Regions from separate parts of the Pseudomonas onubensis genome, predicted to be linked through region 4. Evidence: predicted binding sites of a transcription regulator. Region 4 holds the regulator's gene; each other region holds the start of a gene.
What was found. The regulator FliA, encoded in region 4, starts transcription of late flagellar genes. The targets are predictions, from matches to a motif close to CTAAAGTTTNNNNNNNNNNNGCCGNTAA.
Positions count from the first base shown of each region.

Region 1: a site for FliA is predicted at 2,832-2,859, ahead of ACTD9P_RS23925 (flagellin N-terminal helical domain-containing protein). Genes of this name have one in related genera too.
Region 2: a site for FliA is predicted at 2,934-2,961, ahead of ACTD9P_RS02370 (methyl-accepting chemotaxis protein). Genes of this name have one in related genera too.
Region 3: a site for FliA is predicted at 2,354-2,381, ahead of ACTD9P_RS12965 (methyl-accepting chemotaxis protein). Genes of this name have one in related genera too.

Region 1 is NZ_CBFHAZ010000098.1:12,154-17,418, reverse strand. Features, by position in the region: gene ACTD9P_RS23935 (flagellar hook-associated protein 3) at 1-1,424, shown strand, start outside; gene ACTD9P_RS23930 (ketoacyl-ACP synthase III) at 1,702-2,631, shown strand; gene ACTD9P_RS23925 (flagellin N-terminal helical domain-containing protein) at 2,940-4,385, shown strand; gene ACTD9P_RS23920 (flagellar protein FlaG) at 4,461-4,820, shown strand; gene fliD (flagellar filament capping protein FliD) at 4,900-5,265, shown strand, end outside.
Region 2 is NZ_CBFHAZ010000003.1:131,026-136,290, forward strand. Features, by position in the region: gene ACTD9P_RS02365 (ABC transporter six-transmembrane domain-containing protein) at 1-855, shown strand, start outside; gene ACTD9P_RS02370 (methyl-accepting chemotaxis protein) at 859-2,835, opposite strand; gene ACTD9P_RS02375 (LysR substrate-binding domain-containing protein) at 3,002-3,922, opposite strand; gene ACTD9P_RS02380 (NorM family multidrug efflux MATE transporter) at 4,059-5,265, shown strand, end outside.
Region 3 is NZ_CBFHAZ010000031.1:23,939-29,203, reverse strand. Features, by position in the region: gene ACTD9P_RS12975 (PLP-dependent cysteine synthase family protein) at 1-876, opposite strand, end outside; gene nhaA (Na+/H+ antiporter NhaA) at 1,093-2,268, shown strand; gene ACTD9P_RS12965 (methyl-accepting chemotaxis protein) at 2,464-4,086, shown strand; gene ACTD9P_RS12960 (outer membrane lipoprotein) at 4,802-5,265, opposite strand, start outside.
Region 4 is NZ_CBFHAZ010000130.1:2,067-7,331, forward strand. Features, by position in the region: gene flhA (flagellar biosynthesis protein FlhA) at 1-270, shown strand, start outside; gene flhF (flagellar biosynthesis GTPase FlhF) at 282-1,598, shown strand; gene fleN (flagellar synthesis regulator FleN) at 1,704-2,537, shown strand; gene fliA (RNA polymerase sigma factor FliA) at 2,534-3,274, shown strand; gene ACTD9P_RS26825 (chemotaxis response regulator CheY) at 3,443-3,817, shown strand; gene ACTD9P_RS26830 (protein phosphatase CheZ) at 3,836-4,624, shown strand; gene ACTD9P_RS26835 (chemotaxis protein CheA) at 4,636-5,265, shown strand, end outside.

The sequences.
Region 1 (5,265 bases), on a different contig from region 4:
AGCAGAAAGACATGCTGGGGCAGTACAGCGGCAACATCACGACCTTGCAGAACTCGCTGAATAATGAAGAAAGCGTGTTGGGGAGCATCGATATCGCCTTGGGCGCCGCACAGGGCCTGGCATTGCAGGCCGGTAACCTCAAGCTCAGCAACGATGATCGCAAGGCGCTCGCGGCCCAGGTCGGCGCGCTTGAAGACCAGGTATTGGGCTTGCTCAATACTAAGGACGCCAGTGGTAACTACATGTTCTCTGGGGCCAAGACCGATACACCGCCTTACAGCCGCAACAACGATGGCACCTATACCTACCAAGGTGACGAAACGCCGCTGAGCCTGCAGGTATCGAGCAACCTGACGATTGCCATGGGCGATACCGGCAAGACCTTGCTGGAAAGCTCATCCAACACCGGTCGCACGCAAACCTCGATTTTGCCGCCGGCGGTCAATGACGGCAAAGTCGCGATCTCGGCAGGCCTGGTTACTTCCGGCACGGCGTACACCAAGAGTTTTGCCGATGGTCAACCGTATAAGCTGACCTTCTCCAGTAGCACTCAATACAGCGTGAGCGACAAGGACGGTAACGACGTTACCTCTGAGATCACCGGTAATGGCACGTTTGACTCCACCAAGGAGGGCGCGTCCAGCGTCAACCTGCGCGGGGTCAAATTTGACATCAGCCTGAACCTCGGAGCGGATGTTGCCTCGGGCCCGGCCTCGGATGCGTTGGTGGCAGGCAAGTCGTTTACGCTGGAAAGCAAACCCGACACGTTCAGCAGCTCGCGTACGGCAAGCAACCCCTCCACGGCGCAGTTGACCAGTGGCCGCGTCACGGATCAGGCGGCCTACGCCAGTACCTTTCCCAACTCGGGGGCGGTGATCAAGTTCACCAGCGGCAATGCCTACGAGGTCTATGCCCAGCCCTACAGCGCCAACAGCAAGTCGATTGCCACAGGCACCATGGCCACCGGCGCGACGTCGATCACGGCGGCTGGCGTGACCTTTGATGTGAGCGGCACGCCAGGTGCCGGTGATCAGTTCTCCCTCGCTGCCACCAGCAACAAGAATATGAACGCCCTGGACACCCTGGGCCAACTGCGCAAGGCGCTGGAAACCCCAGCCGATGGCGACCCGGTTGCCATGAACAAGCTCAAGGATGTGCTCAATACCACGATCGGCAACCTGACTAACGCGTCGGCGCAGATCGACCAGGTCCGTGGCTCCATCGGTGCGCGCCAGAACGCCATGGATATCCAAGGTCAGGAAAACACCAGCCTGGGCCTGGCCAACACCTCGACCATGTCGTCATTGGCCAACGTCGATATGGGGCAGGCCGCCATTGACCTGACTTTGCAGCAGACCATGCTGCAAGCCTCGCAACTGGCCTTTGTGAAAATCTCCCAGTTGAGCCTGTTCAGCCGCATGTAATCGGCGGCAAGACATGCGGCCCACCCTGGCAACAGGGGGGGCCGTTGTCGTTTCTGGTGCCGGGAATGTTGCCGGGTTTTGCATAAAGCGCACAAAATTGAGTGACCTGTGAGTCATAAAGCGCATCTTCACTGTATCGTGTGAAAAGGATAAGTCGCTTGCGAGTCTTTACGCGGCGGCTTTCAGCGATATTTTTACGGGGTTATCCCCTTTATTGTCAGCGCTCCCGGCTCGGTCCGAGGGGTGTTATCCAGCTATTTAGTATTGGGAAGCCACAATGATTGGCATAAAAAGCATCGCCAGTTACGTGCCGGCAGACGGGATCGATAACTACGCCCAGGGTGCCAAGTTCGCCAAGGATGAAGAATTCATCATCGGCAAGATCGGTTCGGCGTTCCTGCCGCGCAAGGATGCTGCGCAGGAAACCTCCGACCTGTGCGTCGAAGCGGTCAACGCCTTGTTTGCTGCCAACCCTGAATTGAAGCGCGAATCCATCGACGCTGTGATCGTCGTGACCCAGAACGGCGATGAAGAAGGCTTGCCGCACACGGCCGCCATCGTCCAGGACAAATTGGGCCTGCCCACCCACGTGGCAGCGTTTGATATCTCCTTGGGCTGCTCGGGTTATGTCTACGGCATCTACGCGATGAAGGGCTTCATGGAAGCCACCGGCCTGAAAAACGGCCTGCTGATCACCGCCGACCCGTATTCGAAGATCGTCGACCCTGAAGATCGCAACACCACCATGCTGTTTGGTGATGCCGCCACCGCCACCTGGATGGGCGAAGACGCGCCGTGGTTGTTGGGCAAGTCCAAGTTCGGCACCGACGGTTCCGGCGCGCCGCATTTGAAGGTGAGTGATGGCGTGTTTTTCATGAACGGCCGTCAAGTGTTCAACTTCGCCTTGCTCAAGGTGCCGGCGCATTTGCACGAGCTGCTCAATGAGTCGGACCTCAAAGCCGACGAAATCGACGCATTCTGCATCCACCAGGGCAGTGCGGCGATTGTCGACGCGGTTGCGCGGCGTTTCGAAGAGGCTCCGGTAGAGAAGTTCATCAAGGACATGGTCGAGACTGGCAACACCGTGTCGTCGAGCATTCCGTTGCTGCTGGAAAAGCACATGATGGACGCCGACTGGAAGCGCGTTGCCATCAGCGGTTTCGGCGTGGGCCTGTCGTGGGGGTCGGCGATTCTCTATCGCCCGTAACGCTTCAATAGGCTGCATAAAAAACGCCCAGGCTCAAAAAGCCTGGGCGTTTTTTATTGTGGCGAGCGGGCTTGCCCCGCGTTGGGCTGCGCAGCAGCCCCAAAGATGTCAGCGGCCCATGAATTCAGGACTTTCCAGCCGCTTTAAGCCCTTGAATTACAAAGGGTGGCCCCGTGCTAGTAAAAAAAATCAAAAAAGTCCTCAAGCAACCTGCTTTCACGACGATAACTATTACGAAGGTTCTCTAGGCCACACCCGGCGGTTGCCAGGGCCGGAAGCCGCAGTACACCACCCACGAGGATTTCGTCATGGCTTTAACAGTAAACACTAACCTTGCTTCGTTGAACGTTCAGAACAACCTGAACAAGGCTTCCGGCGCCCTGCAAACTTCCATGCAGCGTCTGTCCTCCGGCCTGCGTATCAACAGCGCCAAAGACGATGCGGCCGGCCTGCAAATCTCCAACCGTCTGACCAGCCAGATCAACGGCCTGGGCGTTGCAATCAAGAACGCCAACGACGGCAGCTCGATTGCTCAGACCGCTGAAGGCGCAATGCAGCAGTCCACCAACATCCTGCAAAGCATGCGTACCCTGGCTCTGCAATCCGCCAACGGCTCGCCAAGCGCTGACGACCGTAAGTCGAACCAGGCTCAATACGCAGCACTGACTGCTGAATTGACCCGTATCGCTACCACCACTACTTTCGGTGGCAAGAACCTGCTGGACGGTTCTTTCGGTACCACTTCGTTCCAGGTCGGCGCCAACGCCAACCAGACCATCGACATGAGCATCGGTAACGTTGCAGCCAACAACATTGGTTCGCAGCAGCTGAAATCCCAAGGCGTTGCTCCAAGCGCAACAGGCGTTGCCGGCGGCGCACTCACCGTTACCGGTGGCGGCCAGTCCAAGAGCCTGACCATCGCTGCCGGTGCTTCGGCCGGGCAGATCGCTGCGCAAATGAACGGCGCTGTAGGCGGCCTGGCTGCTACTGCCAGCACTGTTGCCCAGTTCACCATTGACTCCACTGCCATCGCTGCTGCAACTCCAGCCAGCGCCAACTTCACCCTGCAAGTCGGTAGCGGTGCTGCGGTTCAGTTCACTGGCGTGGTCAAAGCTTCTGACCTGGCTGACCAACTGAAGTCCAACGCTGCCAAGCTGGGCATCACCGTTAACTACGACTCGACCACTCAAGCGCTGTCGGTCAAGTCCGATACCGGTGAGAACCTGACCTTCAACGCTGGCGACGCTGGCGCAGTTGCGGGCATCAAGGTTGCTACTCTGGATGGTTCTGGTGTTGCTGGTACTGCCGTTGCTCTGGACGCAGGTCCGATCATCGCCACTGGCGCCGTTTCCCTGAACTCCTCCAGCAGCTACTCGCTGAGCGGTGCAGGTGTGACCGGTCTGTTCGCAGCCGCTGGTACTGCTGCCAACTCCACCAAAACCACCGTCAACAACACTGACATCACCACTGCTGCCAACGCACAGAACTCGATCGACGTGATCACTCAGGCGATCTCCGACATCGACTCCCAGCGTGCCGGTCTCGGTGCTGTACAAAACCGTTTCGACAACACTGTTGCCAACCTGCAGAGCATCTCCGACAACTCCAGCGCCGCTCGCGGTCAGATCCAGGACGTTGACTACGCTGCTGAAACTGCTCAGTTGACCAAGCAACAAACCCTGCAACAGGCTTCCACTGCGATCCTGTCCCAGGCCAACCAACTGCCATCCGCTGTACTGAAGCTGCTTCAGTAATAGCCATCGGCAGATGAATGACGGAAGGGCGCGTTTACGTGCCCTTTTGTCTTTTGCGTGATGAGGAGATTGGGCATGGACATGAGTGTGAAGCTGAACCTGTCTTATCCGGCAGCGGTGCCGCAAAACGCGCCTGCCCCCGTGAACAACGACCTGCACAAAACCAGGGTCGACCCCACGGTGGCCACGGTTCAACCCCAGCAAGACTCGAAACCGTCCGACCTTGAACAGGCCGTTACGGATATTCGCAAATTCGTTCAGGCTGCCCAGCGCAACCTGGAATTTTCCATTGATGACTCCACCCATCAGGTGGTGGTCAAGGTGATTGCAACCGACAGTGGCGAAGTCATTCGTCAGATCCCGTCGGAAACTGCGTTGAAACTCGCACAAAGCCTTCACGACGCCAGCAACGTGTTGTTTGACGCGAAAGTCTGAGCTGGCATGAATTTTGTTGCTGTAGCTGCTTGAGGCGTCGTCCGTCAATAAAGCGCCAGCCCCGATCAGGAGAAGTGTCATGGGTGATATCACGGTAAGCGGCCCGGTTACGGGGATTAATACCGAGTCGATCGTTACGGCCTTGGTGAATGCTGAGCAAGCACCCAAGCAGTCGCAGATCAACAAGCAGACGCAAACGTCGACTGCCCAACTGTCCTCGATCGGCAAGATTCAAGCGGCGCTGGACGCGTTTCGCGGTGCGATGGACAACATGGCCAAGGACGCCAGTATCGGTGGCCTGACGGCGACTGCCTCAGACGCCAACGTATCGACTGTCACCCTCGGCGCCGGTGCCTCTGCGGGCAGTTATCAGCTGATAGTCAACCAGCTGGCGACTGCTTCGAAAGTGGCGACGCAGACGTATGCCGGTGGTGCAAAGACGGTC
Region 2 (5,265 bases), on a different contig from region 4:
GCCGGCCAAACGCTCAAGGCGATTGCCAAGGCCTACCCCGGCAAGCTGTTTTGCACGCTGTCACTGGTGGCGCTGGAAAATGCGCTGCTGCTGGCCTACCCGCTGTTTGCCGGGTTTGCGGTGGACTCGATTATCCGTGGCGATGCCACCAGCGCATTGTTCTACGCCGCGGTGGTCATGGCGTTCTGGGTGGTCGGCGCAGCGCGGCGGGCGCTGGATACGCGCACCTTTACACGGATCTACGCCGACCTTGCGGTGCCGGTAATTCTCAACCAGCGCCAGCAGAACCACAGCACCTCGAAGTCCGCCGCCCGCGTGGTGCTTGCGCGCGAATTCGTCGACTTCTTTGAAAAACACGTGCCGATTATCGCCACGGCGCTGGTCTCGATTATTGGCGCGGCGGTGATGCTGATCGTGATTGAGCCGTGGGTCGGCCTGGCGTGCCTGGCCGCCCTGCTGCTGTGCGTGACGCTGCTGCCACGCTTTGCCCAGCGCAACCAGGAACTGCATGAGCGCCTGAATGATCGCCTGGAGAAAGAAATCGGCCTGGTAGAAAAAGTCGGCGCACCGACCTTGCGTCGCCACTACCACGTGCTGTCACGCCTGCGCATCTGGCTGTCCGACCGCGAGGCCGCCGCGTACCTGTTTCTCGGCACGCTGGCAGCCCTGCTGTTTGTGGTCGCGATCAGCCAGTTGGCCTTGTCGCCAGCGGTCAAGGCCGGCCACATCTACGCGGTCATGACCTACCTGTGGACCTTCGTCACCAGCATGGACGAGGCGCCCGGGATGGTCGACCAACTGGCGCGTCTCAAGGACATCGGCAAACGTGTGGACCCAGGCCTGGGCGAGCATTAAGCCTTAACGAAAACGGTCGACCTCATGCCGCAGGCCGGCCGCCAGAGTTTCCAGTTCCTTGGCGGTAATCGCCAGGTTGGACACCACTTCGCGCTGTTCGCTGTTAGCCAATGCGATGCTTTGCAAGTTGCTGCTCAGCACGTTGGCCGTGCTGCTCTGCTCCTGGGTCGCGGTGGTAATGGCAGCAAATTGCTGGCCTGCCGAACGGCTTTGCTCGTCGATGCGTGCCAGGGCCGAGGCCACGTCGGCGTTACGCGACAGGCCTTCCTGCATCAACTCGTTGCCGTGCTCCATGGTGCTGATGGCGTTGCCGGTTTCCTGCTGGATGCTCTGGATCATCACCGAGATTTCGTCGGTGGCCTGGCGCGTGCGCGAGGCCAGGTTGCGCACTTCGTCGGCAACCACCGCAAAGCCCCGGCCTTGTTCACCCGCCCGCGCCGCCTCGATGGCGGCGTTGAGCGCCAGCAGGTTGGTTTGCTCGGCAATCGAGGTGATCACACCGACGATCCCGCCAATTTCCTGAGAGCGCTGGCCCAAGGTGTTGATCACCGTGGCCGTACTGTTCAGGGCGGTAGCGATATGCTCCAGCGACGACGACGCCTCTTGCATAGAGTTGCGGCCAATACGCGTCTGCTGGGCGTTTTCCTGGGCCAGTCGCTCGGTATTGCCCATGTTGTCGGCAATGTTCAGCGAGGTGGCGCTGAACTCTTCCACTGCGCCAGCCATGCTGGTGATTTCGCCGGACTGCTGCTCCATGCCCTCATAGGCACCACCTGACAGGCCGGACAATGCCTGCGCCCGGCTGTTGACCTCTTCGGCCGCTTTACGGATATGCGAGACCATGGTCGACAGCGCCTCACCCATCTGGTTGAAGCTGCTCGCCAACTGGCCGATTTCGTCATGGCTGGACACATTCAAGCGTGCGCTCAAATCGCCGGCGCCCAAGGCTTCGGCCTGGCGCACCAAGTCGCTCAAAGGCTGCAATTTGCTGCGCAGCAACCACACCGCCGCGCCTACTGCCAGCAACATCGCCAGCACGCTGCCGATCACCAGGCGAATGCCGACCGCCCAGGTGACTGCACGTATTTCGGACTTCGGCATACTCGCCACCACCGACCACGGGCCGCCTTCGAACGGCACCGCGACGCTGTAGAAATCTTCGTTCTTGTCGCTCCAGAAGCGGCCTTTGCCTGGGCTCTTGGCCAGATCAAGCATCACCGGGACCGCCTGGTCCAACGCCTGCACACCGGCCGGTGGCACCAGCCAGTGCTTCTGTTCGTCCAGCAAGGCAAGCGAGCCAGTCTGGCCGATACGGAAGCGCTTGAGGTTGTCGAACTGGGCCTTTTGCTCATCGGTGTAATCAAAGCCGATAAACAACACGGCGATCACCTTGCCGGCGGCATCGCGCACGGGGCTGTACTGGGTCATGTAGGAGCGATCAAACAGCACCGCCCGCCCGATGTAATTCTGCCCGGCCAAAAGGCGCTGGTAAGCCGGATGCTGGTGGTCCAGCACAGTCCCGATGGCGCGATTGCCATCTTGTTTGGTCAGGGAGGTGCTGATGCGGATGAAGTCTTCGCCACTGCGCACAAACACCGTGGCCACGCCACCGGACATCTGCTTGAACTCGTCCACCTCTGCGAAGTTGTTGTTCAACACCTCATCGCCCAGGAGCAGGCTTGGAGTCTGCACACCGGCCACGGCGACTTGCTGGTCCGGGCGCACACTCAGCCCGGCACCAAAGCGCTTCTCAAACAGCCCGCTCAATCGCTGAGTGCTCTCGCGCAAGGTGCTGTGGAAGGTGTTGAGTTGGTCGGCCAGCAAGCGTGCCTCGCTGGCCAGATGTTCCTCGCGGGTGTCGAGGTTGGCCGAGTCGAGGGAACGCAGGGCAAAAACCGTACTGCCGCTGATGACGACCGCCAATATGACGGCCAAGGCGAGGCCTAACTGAGAGGCGATCCGAGCGCGAGGTTGAGACATGACAGCTCCTGGCCGAGGCCAGGATCATCCTGATCTCTTAGCGCAGCTCGGCAAATTATCTGTTGGGAAACGCTGGAAACGGGGGTTCCAACACACCTTCTTCGGCAAGCGCGGGCAATACTTGAGCAATTCACAAGGGCATCGCGCAAACGATTGCACCGAAGGGCTAGGCAAGGCGTTCAACCTGGGGCAATTCCATGGCCTTGACTTCGCCTTGAAGAAACTCCGCCAATCGCCGCAAGCGCTCGCCACCGGGGCGGGTTTTCGGCCATACCAAATAGTAATTTTCCCCACTGGCCACCGCCGTCGGCCACGGCAGGCTCAAACGGCCCTGGGCCACATCTTCGGCCACCATCAGCAAATCACCCATGGACACGCCGTAACCCCGCGCGGCGGCGATCATGCCCAGCTCCAAGGTATCGAACACTTGCCCGCCCTTGAGCGACACCTGGGACGACAACCCCATGCGCTCCAGCCAATTGCGCCAGTCTCGGCGGTCGGGTGTGGGGTGCAGCAGTTCGGCGCTCGCCAGGCGTGAGACATCCCAAGGCCCGTCATTAAGCAGGTTGGGCGCACCCACCGGGATCAGCAATTCGGGAAACAGGTAGCAGGCCTCCCAATCCGCCGGAAAGTGCCCGTAACTGAGCAATACAGCGCAGTCGAAGGGTTCCTGGTTGAAGTCCACTTCGTCCACGCTCATCCATGCGCTGGTCAGTTGCACCTCATTGCCCGGCTGCAAGGCGCGAAAGCGACTGAGCCGCGCCAGCAACCAGCGCATGGTCAGGGTCGACGGCGCCTTCATGCGCAGGATGTCGTCTTCGGCGTTCAGGGTGTGACAGGCGCGCTCCAGCGCCGCGAAGCCTTCGCGCACCCCGGGCAACAGCAGGCGCGCCGCTTCAGTGAGCTGCAGGTTGCGGCCACTGCGCTGGAACAGGCGGCAGGCGAAGTGCTCTTCGAGCGTGCGGATGTGCCGGCTGACGGCACTTTGCGTGATGGAAAGCTCATCCGCCGCGCGGGTGAATGAGTTATGCCGGGAGGCCGCTTCAAAAGCACGCAAGGCATACAACGGAGGCAGACGGCGTGGCATGGAAGAACCTCCTCAGAGCAATGCCCAACCCTAGCATGAGTTTTAATCATGCGAGTGATCGCTTTTATCCTTTTGTGTAATGCGTCAGGAGCGCCGAGAATCAACCCTTTCCCAACCCTCTGACTTTTTGAGCGTGATGATCATGCAACATCCGGTGCGTACTGAACTCTGGGCCATTCTGCGGCTGTCAGGGCCGTTGATTGCCTCACAGTTGGCGCACATGTTGATGGTGCTGACCGACACGCTGATGATGGCCCGCCTGAGCCCCGAGGCGCTGGCCGGTGGCGGCCTGGGCGCGGCGAGTTATTCGTTTGTGGCGATTTTCTGTATCGGCGTGATTGCCGCCGTCGGCACGCTGGTCGCCATCCGCCACGGCGCCGGAGACATCGAAGGCGCCACCCGGCTGACACAGGCCGGGTTGTGGCTGGCGTGGCTGATGGCGTTGGTGGCCGGCTTGCTGCTATGGAACCTCAAGCCAGTTCTGCTGATGTTCGGCCAAACCGAAACCAACGTGCAGGCGGCGGGGCAATTCCTGACCATCCTGCCCTTCGCCCTGCCCGGCTACCTGAGCTTCATGGCCTTGCGCGGTTTCACCAGCGCCATCGGCAAGGCGACGCCGGTGATGGTGATCAGCCTGGGCGGCACCGTCATTAACTACTTGCTCAACCATGCGCTGATCGAGGGCATGTTCGGTTTGCCAAAGCTCGGCTTGATGGGCATCGGCCTGGTCACGGCGATCGTCGCCAATTGCATGGCCCTGGCGTTGATGTGGTACATCCGCAGCAACCGCGCTTACGCGGCCTACCCGCTCGGCACGGGCCTGTTGCGCCTCAACACTCAGTACCTGCGTGAGCTGTGGCGCCTGGGCCTGCCGATTGGTGGCACCTATGCAGTGGAGGTCGGCTTGTTTGCCTTCGCGGCGCTGTGCATGGGCACCATGGGCAGTACGCAATTGGCAGCGCATCAGATTGCCCTGCAAATCGTTTCGGTGGCGTTCATGGTGCCGGCGGGGATGTCGTATGCGATCACCATGCGCATCGGTCAGCATTACGGTGCCGGGCAATTGCTGCAGGCACGCATGGCCGGGCGGGTCGGCATCGGTTTTGGCGCGTTGGTGATGTTGGGATTTGCCGTTGTGCTGTGGCTGTTTTCCGATGCGCTGATCGGGCTGTTTCTGGACCATAACGACCCCGCTTTCCACGATGTCATCGTGCTGGCGGTCAGCCTGTTGGCCGTGGCGGCGTGGTTTGAATTGTTCGACGGCGTGCAAACCATTGCCATGGGCTGTATTCGTGGGCTTAAAGACGCCAAGACTACCTTCCTGGTTGGGCTCGGGTGTTACT
Region 3 (5,265 bases), on a different contig from region 4:
GATCAGGTTAGTCCCGCTGGAACCACCCACCCGCCGCCCCAACCGCTCGGCCAGGTAGTGCATGGCCGCCAATGACAGCGCATCCGGCACCTTGACCATCGCATCAATCACTTTGGGCAAAAACGACGCCTCGACCCGTGGCCGGCCGATTCCTTCGATGCGTGAACCGCACTCCAGACGCAAACTGGCATCGCCCGTCTGATAGTAGTCAAAAAACACCGAACGCTCGGCATCGGCACACAGCACGCGGGTGCAATGCTGGCGATAACGCACATAGCGGCCCAGGGTCGCCGTGGTACCACCGGTGCCGGGGCTGGAAATCAACCAGCTCGGCTCCGGGTAGTGCTCAAAACGCATCTGCTGGAAAATCGACTCAGCGATGTTGTTGTTTGCCCGCCAGTCCGTCGCACGTTCGGCGTAGGTGAACTGGTCCATGAAATGACCGCCACTTTCCTTCGCCAAGCGTTCGGACTCGGCGTAGATCTGCGTCGGATCCTTTACCAGATGGCTCTTGCCACCATAGAAGGCAATCTGGTCGATCTTCGCCTGGGACGTGGTGGCCGGCATCACCGCGATAAACGGCACGCCGAGCAAGCGCGCAAAATACGCCTCCGACACTGCAGTAGAGCCACTGGACGCTTCGATCACCGGCGCACCCGGCTTGAGCCAGCCATTACACAGTGCATACAAAAACAGCGAACGCGCCAGCCGATGTTTGAGGCTGCCGGTGGGGTGGCTGGACTCATCCTTGAAGTACAACTCGATACCCGGCAGCCCCGGCAATGGCAGAGGGATGAGGTGCGTGTCGGCGCTGCGCTGGAAGTCCGCTTCGATGATGCGGACGGCTTCGCGAGCCCAGGTACGGTGGTCGTTCATGAGGTGAGTCTCTGAAGGTTTCAGCCCCGATTTTAGGGGGTTTCCTACACTGCACACAGATACAGTGACGACTCAATTAGACACACAATTGCTAGGCTTTGGCGCAACGCCGATCTCGCCCGTTGCTTATAACAAATAAGAATATAACTTTTGTTTTAACAACTAACGGTACGGGTTAGGGTACCCACCTATTGAACCTGGATTGGAGAGCATCCCTTGCCTCTGCGTAGCACTTTCACCCGTTTCTTCCAGCTGGAAGCCGCCAGCGGTCTGTTATTGATCGCCGCTGCCGCCTTGGCGCTGATCATCAATAACTCACCGTTGGCGCACCTCTATGGCGCCTTCCTCGATACGCCGGTAGTGGCGCAGGTTGGCGCGCTGCAAATCGCCAAGCCAGCGCTGCTGTGGATCAATGATGGCCTGATGGCGCTGTTCTTTCTGTTGATCGGCCTTGAGGTCAAACGCGAGTTGCTCGACGGTCACCTGTCCAAGCCATCGCAAGTAGTACTGCCGGGCGCGGCCGCGATTGGCGGCATGGTAGTGCCGGCCCTGATCTACTGGGCACTTAACAAGGACAACCCGGCCGCACTCGCGGGCTGGGCAATCCCGATGGCCACCGACATCGCCTTCGCACTCGGCGTTCTGGCCCTGCTCGGCAAACGTGTGCCGGTGTCACTCAAGCTGTTCCTGATGACCCTGGCCATCATTGATGACCTGGGCGCTATCATCGTCATTGCGGTGTTCTACTCCGCCGAATTATCGAATGCAGCATTGGCGGGCGCGGGCGCGTGCCTGGTTGCCTTGATCGCGATGAACCGCCTGGGCGTGGTCAAACTCGGCCCGTATATGATCATCGGCTTGATCCTGTGGGTCTGCGTGCTCAAGAGTGGCGTGCACGCCACCCTGGCCGGGGTAACCCTGGCGTTCTGCATTCCGCTGCGCACCAAAAATGCCGAACCCTCGCCGCTGCTGACCCTGGAGCACGCCCTGCATCCATGGGTGGCCTACGCTATCCTGCCGTTGTTCGCCTTCGCCAACGCTGGCGTGTCGCTGACCGGGGTCACCCTGGACAGCTTCACCCACCACGTGCCCATGGGCATCGCCGCCGGCCTGCTGATCGGCAAGACCATCGGCGTGTTCGGCCTTACCTGGCTGGCCATCAAGACCGGTATCGCCACCCTGCCCAGCGGCGCCAATTGGGGCCAGGTGCTGGGTGTGGCGATCCTGTGCGGCATCGGCTTCACCATGAGCCTGTTTGTCGGCTCCCTGGCGTTTGTGCCCGGCGCCAGTGAATTCGCAGGTGAGGACCGGATGGGCATCCTGACCGGGTCGATCCTGGCAGCCTGTATTGGCTATGCGGTCACAGCGCTGGCGAGTCGAAAGAAAGCCTGAGCGCTCTGAAAGCCCCACAAAAAACCCCAACCGGTTACCCGGTTGGGGTTTTTCTTTGGGCGAAGATGACACTTTCGCGCAACGCCTAAAGACTTTGCCCAGGCCGCCGAATAAGGATTGTGGCGATCCGCCTGCCCCGCCAGGGGCATCCGCCCGACACAGCTCTTCAATGCGTCCCAGCCCGAGCGAAAACCCATGTTCCTGAGAAATATAAGAATTGCGGCCAGAGCCTTCATCGGCTTCGCTGCCATTGCGTCGCTGAGTGTGTTTCTCGGCCTGTTCGCGCTCAAGCAGATCGGCGAAGTGCAGTCCCAGGCTGCCGACATCCAAAACAACTGGATGCAGCGCGTGAGGATCCTGGCCCTGGCGAATGCTTCGCTGGATCGTTTTCGCTTGGGGGAAATGGCGCACATCCTGTCGGCAAGCGACGTCGACATGCAGACCTACGAAGACAAATCCGCCGGTCGCCTGAACAACGTCAAGGAGCAACTGGCTCAATATGCAGCGCTGCTGCGCACGCCGGAGGAAAAATCGCGTCTGGACGTGTTCAACCAAAGCCTGGAAGGGTACGCCAAGAACCACACCGAGATGCTCAAACGCTCGCGTTCAGGCGACAAGGCGGGCGCCCGTGACTTTCTCAACAGCATTCGAGAAAGCTATGAGCAGATGACCAAGAACTTCGATCAGTTGATCGATCTCGCCAACAAAGGCGCCGAAAGTGCCGGCCAGACTTCCGTGGCCGCGTACCAGCATGCCGTGGGCGGTATCGCCATCGTCATCGTACTGGTGAGTGGCGGCACGGTGCTGGTGGCCTGGCTGCTGACCCGCAGCATTACCGGCCCCATCATTGAAGCGGTACGGGTGGCTGAAACCATCGCCAAGGGTGATCTCACCCAGCCCATCAAGCCGACCGGCAACGACGAAGCCACGCGCCTGTTGCGGGCACAAGAGACCATGCGCAACAACCTGGTGCAGACTCTGCGGCAAATAACCGGCTCGTCGAGCCAACTGGCAGCCGCGGCCGAGGAGCTGAACGCGGTCACCGCCGAAGGCAGCCGCGACCTGCAACAGCAACATGGCGAGATCGAGCAGGCCGCCACGGCCGTCACCGAGATGACCACTGCCATTGAAGAGGTCGCCCGCAATGCCGCCACCACCTCCGACCTGTCCCAGGAGTCGCGCAGCATCGCCTTGAAAGGCCAGCAACGCATGCTCGAGGCGCTCACCTCGATCCAGGCCCTGACCCGTGGCGTGCAAGTCAGCTCCGACCAGGTAGGCGGCTTGGCCGAGCAGGCCAAAGGCATCGGCAAGGTACTCGACGTTATCCGCACCATTGCCGAGCAGACCAATTTGCTGGCATTGAACGCAGCCATCGAAGCGGCTCGCGCCGGTGATGCCGGCCGTGGTTTTGCCGTGGTCGCCGACGAAGTACGCGCCCTCGCCCATCGCACCGCGCAATCGACCCAAGAAATCGAACAGATGATTGGCAGCATCCAGACCAACACCGCCAGCACCGTAAACACCATGCTCGACAGCAGCACCATGACCCGGCAAACCATAGGCATGGCCGAACTGGCGCAGCAAGCGCTGGCGGATATTCTTGCCGCCAATGACGAGATCAACAACCGCAACCTGGTGATTACCACGGCGGCGGCCGAGCAAGCTGACGTCGCCCGGGCGGTGGATCGCAACTTGCTGAACATTCAACAGCTGTCGATTCAATCCGCTGAGGGCTCGACTCAGACCACCGCCGCTTCGCAATCGCTTGCCAGCCTGGCGCATGAGTTGAACACGATGGTGAAGCACTTTCAGGTGTGAAGTGATTGCGTGAGAACCAAAAGGCCGCCTCGGTTTAAGCCGAGGCGGCCCCACTTCTCAGACCTTACAGGTCATCGAAGCTGTCCCGTAGAAATACCCATACGTGATAAACACGCACAGCATTCACTACGAGGTTCCACGTACGTCGTGCAAACTTAGACATACTCGGCCCTCCATTAAGTTGGGCCTTACCTCCAGCCCACTTACCGGAACACGTGGGCCTTTGGATACAGGTCATTGTTTCCTGTGAGGCGGCCGGGTTAATGGTCCAGCCGCGCTAATCCGGCACGGGTTGCAAGCCCGTGGCAGCCGGTCCAAATTCGCCCGCCTACCCAACCTGCTCACAACACAACGAACGCAGAACGAGGGCGATACTAACGCAGCGGTCGGGGCGAAGGTGTTTCCAGCGGAGCCTGAACGCTCGGCTAAATGACCTATATTCTGTTGCCACATTTTGCAAAATGAACGGTCACATAAATTCCAAAACTTTTGATCATCGTTTATCGCCTTGCCTTGATTCATCCTTGAAGCCACATTAGTATCTCGGTCAGGTCATTGTTTCCTGTGAGAATGCAATTCCGGCCGCAAACCGGGTTGCGCTAAAAAACCGCCCTGCAAAGGCGGTTTTTTATTGTCTGCGATTTTTCAGGTATCCGCAGACAAAAAAACCCCAACCAGTCACTCGGTTGGGGTTTTGCGTTTCTACAACCAGCGCTTAGCGCGTTACACGGCTGGTGCCGTTAACCGTCATGATGCGCACGCGGTCGCCGATGCGGAAGACTTCGTTAGGGTCAACGGCCTGCACGTAGGCGCGCATGCTGCCGTCGTCTTCGCGAACGGTAACTTCAACACCCTGGGTACGGGTCAAGCCTTCTTCTGCAGCGGAACCCAGCAGGCCACCCGCAACAGCGCCGATTACGCCAGTGACGATACTGCCACGGCCACCGCCGATCGCGCTGCCGCCAACGCCGCCGACCACTGCACCGGCAACACCGCCGATTGGGGTCTTTGTGCCTTCGATTTTTACCGGACGCAGGGATTCAATGGTGCCCATGCGCACGGTCTGTACGCGACGCGCCTCGTCACGGGAGTACGAGTCGCCGGTCAGACTCGAGGCGCAGCCACCCAGCAGCAACGACAGGGTGGTAAAGCAGGCAACTAGTAAAACGGACTTACGCA
Region 4 (5,265 bases):
AATAGTATTCAGAAGGCAGGGCTTGGCCAGGAAGAGGGCGTTCTGCTGGAGCCAAGCATGGCTGAGAAACTGCAGCGTTCGTTGATCGAAGCCGCACAGCGTCAGGAAATGGCGGGCCACCCGGTGATTCTGCTGGTGGCGGGCCCGGTTCGAGCGATGTTGTCGCGGTTTGGGCGCCTGGCAGTACCGAATTTGCACGTTTTGGCTTATCAGGAAATTCCTGACAACAAGCAAGTGACTATCGTCGCGACAGTAGGGCCCAACGGCTGAGGTAGTGGGTTATGCAAGTTAAGCGTTTTTTCGCCGCCGATATGCGTCAGGCCATGAAACTGGTACGTGATGAGCTGGGCGCCGATGCCGCGATTATTGGAAACCGTCGCATTGCCGGCGGTGTCGAGCTGACGGCTGCCCTGGATTACACCCCCTCGGCGCTGGCGCCGCGTGTGCCGAACATGGAACTCGAAGACGAGCTGCGCAAGACCGCCTCGCGCATTGTTTCGGCCCAGGCTGAATTGAGCATGCGTGGCGACAGCGATGCCAGCACCAATCGCCAACTGTTCGCCGGCCTGCCTTTGACCGCCGCCGAGCCGTTGGTAGAACCGACCTTCAAAGAACCACCACGTCCAGCAGCGCCAGCCCCGGCCGCCGCGGTCGACCAGCGCGCGCTCGACTCGATGCGTTTTGAACTCAATGGCCTGCGTGAGCTGCTCGAAGTGCAGCTGGGCTCGTTGGCGTGGACGCAGCTGCAAGGCAGCAAGCCGCAGCAGGCCAACCTGTGGCGTCGCCTGCAACGCATCGGCCTGTCCGGCCCGCTGTCGCGCGATTTGCTTGCACTGACGGCCGAAGTCGAAGAACCACGCCAGGCCTGGCGCATGTTGCTGGCGCACCTGGCGCGCATGATCGCCACGCCGGAAATCGAACCGCTGGAAGAGGGCGGTGTGATTGCCATGGTCGGCCCCGCCGGCATGGGCAAGACCACCACCCTGGCCAAGCTGGCCGCCCGTTATGTGCTCAAGTACGGCGCGCAGAACATCGCGCTGGTGAGCATGGACAGCTATCGCATCGGCGCCCAGGAGCAGCTCAAGACCCTGGGCCGCATCCTCAATGTGACCGTGACCCACGTCGACCCGGGCCAGTCCCTGGCCAATGCGCTCGACCCACTGCTGCGCAAGCGCGTGGTGTTGATTGACACGGCCGGCCTGCAAGCCAGCGATCCGGCACTGCGCATGCAGCTTGAAAGCCTGGCCGGGCGTGGCATCAAGTCAAAAAATTACCTGGTGCTTGCAACCACCAGCCAGAAACAGGTTCTTACCGCTGCCTACCACAGCTACAAGCGCTGCGGCCTGGCCGGTTGCATCCTCACCAAGCTCGACGAAACCGCGAGCCTGGGCGAGGTGTTGAGCCTGGCGATCAGTCATGAGTTACCGGTTGCCTACCTGACCGACGGGCCGCGGATCCCGGATGATTTACATCTGCCGCGCCGTCATCAGTTGGTCAGCCGTGCTGTCAGCGTGCAAATGCAAGAAGAGCCTAGCGAGGAAGCGATGGCCGATATGTTCGCCGACCTTTACCACAACCCGGCTAAGCGGGTGGGGTGAGGCAGGATGAACACCGTGAAATGTATCTACATCGATGGTCTGCAAGCGATTCACGCGGCCAAGCCATGTAGCCTGCGTCTAAGCAAGACAAGGTAAAGAAATAAAATGGGCAGCATGCATCCCGTACAGGTGATCGCGGTGACCGGCGGCAAAGGTGGCGTCGGGAAAACTAACGTGTCAGTGAATTTGTCCCTGGCCCTGGCAGAGCTTGGCCGTCGCGTCATGCTGCTGGATGCTGACCTGGGCCTGGCGAACGTGGACGTTCTGCTGGGGCTGACACCCAAACACACCCTGGCCGATGTGATCGAAGGCCGTTGTGAGCTGCGCGATGTGCTGCTGCAAGGCCCCGGTGGCATTCGCATCGTGCCGGCCGCCTCGGGCACCCAGAGCATGGTGCACCTGAGCCCGGCGCAGCATGCCGGCCTGATCCAGGCGTTCAGCGACATCGGCGACAACCTCGACGTGCTGGTGATCGACACCGCCGCCGGGATCGGCGAGTCGGTGGTCAGCTTCGTGCGCGCCGCCCAGGAAGTGCTGCTGGTGGTGTGCGACGAACCCACCTCGATCACCGACGCCTACGCCCTGATCAAACTGCTTAACCGTGACTACGGCATGAACCGCTTCCGCGTGCTGGCCAACATGGCCCAAAGCCCGCAGGAAGGGCGGAATCTGTTCGCCAAGTTGACCAAGGTCACGGATCGCTTCCTCGATGTCGCCTTACAATACGTGGGCGCAGTTCCCTATGACGAGTGTGTGCGCAAGGCTGTGCAAAAGCAGCGTGCAGTCTACGAAGCGTTCCCTCGTTCGAAGTGCGCATTGGCGTTCAAGGCTATTGCCCAGAAGGTCGATACTTGGCCGTTGCCTGCCAACCCGCGGGGGCATCTGGAGTTTTTCGTCGAGCGATTGGTGCATCAGACGAGCGCGGGACCTGTGCTATGACATCCAGCGGCTACAACCTTTACAAAAAGTCGGCACGTGACAGCCAGGGCGAACTGATCGAGCGCTATGCGCCCTTGGTCAAGCGCATTGCCTATCACTTGCTGGCACGCCTGCCTGCCAGTGTGCAGGTTGAGGACTTGATCCAGGCCGGCATGATCGGCCTGCTCGAAGTGTCGACCAAATACGACGCGAGCAAGGGCGCGAGTTTCGAGACGTATGCGGGTATTCGCATACGTGGTGCGATGCTCGATGAAGTGCGTAAAGGTGATTGGGCGCCGCGTTCGGTACACCGCAATACGCGCATGGTCAGTGACGCAATTCGTGCAATTGAAGCAAAAACCGGTCGTGACGCTAAAGATCACGAAGTTGCGGCCGAACTCCAATTGAGTCTCGACGATTACTACGGGATTTTGAACGATACCTTGGGCAGCCGCCTGTTCAGTTTCGACGACCTTTTGCAGGACGGCGAACACGAAGGGCTGCACGAGGACGGCGCGAGTGCACATCTGGAACCGTCACGCGACCTGGAAGACGAACGTTTCCAGGGCGCGTTGGCGGAAGCGATTGCCAATTTGCCGGAGCGTGAGCGACTGGTGTTGGCGCTGTACTACGACGAAGAGCTGAACCTCAAGGAAATCGGTGAGGTCCTGGGGGTCAGCGAATCGCGTGTCAGCCAGCTGCATAGCCAGTGCGCCGCCCGCTTGCGGGGGCGATTGGGAGAGTGGCGCGCGCGCTGACAGGCAGTGTGGGGACACTGCAGACGCTACCGCAAAGGCTGCATGCTTTTGCGGGTTCGTGCCGTGGTGCCCTGGGCAGTCCTTTTTGTGTAACGCCTGTTGATTGAAATGGCGCGTCCAGGTGCTGGGCGCGTTTAAGACTGCTTGGAGGTCGAATTGGACAAGAACATGAAAATCCTCATCGTTGATGACTTCTCAACGATGCGGCGGATCATAAAAAACCTGTTGCGTGACCTTGGGTTCACCAACACGGTCGAGGCGGATGACGGCCTGACGGCGATTCCGATCCTCAACAGCGGGAGCATCGACTTTCTGGTAACCGACTGGAACATGCCGGGCATGACCGGTATCGACTTGCTGCGTCACGTGCGCGCCGATGAAAAACTGCGCAGCTTGCCTGTGTTGATGGTGACCGCCGAAGCCAAGCGTGAACAGATCATCGAAGCCGCCCAAGCCGGGGTTAACGGTTACGTGGTCAAGCCATTCACGGCGTTGGCCTTGAAAGAGAAGATCGAAAAGATCTTTGAACGCATCCACGGCTGATGTCACCACGGGGGAGCTATGGAGCATAACGAAACGTCACAGGGAGACTTTGAGTCGACCCTGAAAAAGCATGCTCACCAGTTGGTCGAAAGCCTTGAAAAAGGCCAGTTCGGCGACGCGGTGCAGTTGATCCATGAGCTTAACCAGACCCGTGACCGCGGCCTGTATCAGGAAGTGGGCAAGCTCACACGCGAGCTGCACAGTGCAATCGTCAATTTCCAGATTGACCCGCACATGCCCCAGGCCGAAGAAATTTCGCAGATCACTGATGCCACCGAACGCCTGTCCTATGTGGTCAGGCTGACTGAGGCGGCGGCCAACCGCACCATGGACCTGGTGGAAAACGCCACGCCGTTGGTTAATGGCATGGTCACCGAAGCTCAGGCGCTCAGCGTTGACTGGGGCCGCTTCATGCGCCGCGAAGTGGGGGCTGAGGAGTTTCGTGAATTGGCGCGTCGGGTCGACGCTTTTCTGTCGCGCAGCGAACAGGAAAACCGCACGGTGGCCAGCAACCTCAATGACATTCTGCTGGCCCAGGATTACCAGGACCTCACCGGTCAAGTGATCAAGCGCGTGACCCAACTGGTCACCGAAGTGGAAAGCAACTTGCTCAAATTGGTGCTCATGGCCGGCCAGGTCGACCGTTTTGCCGGCATCGAACATGACCGCGCAGCGATCCTCTCGGAAAAAGATCCACAAAAACATCTCGCCAAGGGTGAAGGTCCGCAGATTCATGCCGATAAACGTGAAGACGTCGTATCCGGTCAAGATGACGTAGACGATTTGCTGTCCAGTTTAGGCTTCTAAGGAGCACCCACATGAGCTTCGGCGCCGATGAAGAAATCCTTCAGGATTTCCTTGTAGAGGCCGGCGAAATTTTAGAGCAACTGTCCGAACAACTGGTCGAGCTGGAAAGCCGACCGGATGATGCGAACCTGCTCAATGCAATTTTTCGCGGTTTTCACACTGTAAAAGGGGGCGCCGGCTTCCTCCAGCTCCATGAGCTGGTGGAGTGCTGTCACATCGCCGAGAACGTGTTCGACATCCTGCGCAAGGGTGAGCGCCACGTCGACTCGGAACTGATGGACGTGATTCTCGAGGCATTGGATGCGGTCAACGGCATGTTCAGTGAGGTGCGCGAACGTGCGCCGATCACGGCTGCCACGCCGGAACTGCTGGCTGCGCTGGCACGTCTGGCCGAACCTGCTGATACCGCAGTTGCGCCGGTAGCCGCGCCTGAGCCGGTGGTTGAAGCCGAGCCGGATGTGACCGACAGCGAGTTCGAACAGCTGCTCAACTCCCTCAGCGCGGTGAAGGCCGAAGCTGAAGCACCGAAAGCGGCGACTGCGCCTGCCGTGCCGACCAGCGAAGACATTACCGACGCAGAATTTGAATCCCTGCTCGACCAGTTGCACGGTAAAGGCCAGTTTGCGCCGGACGCCGTGGCA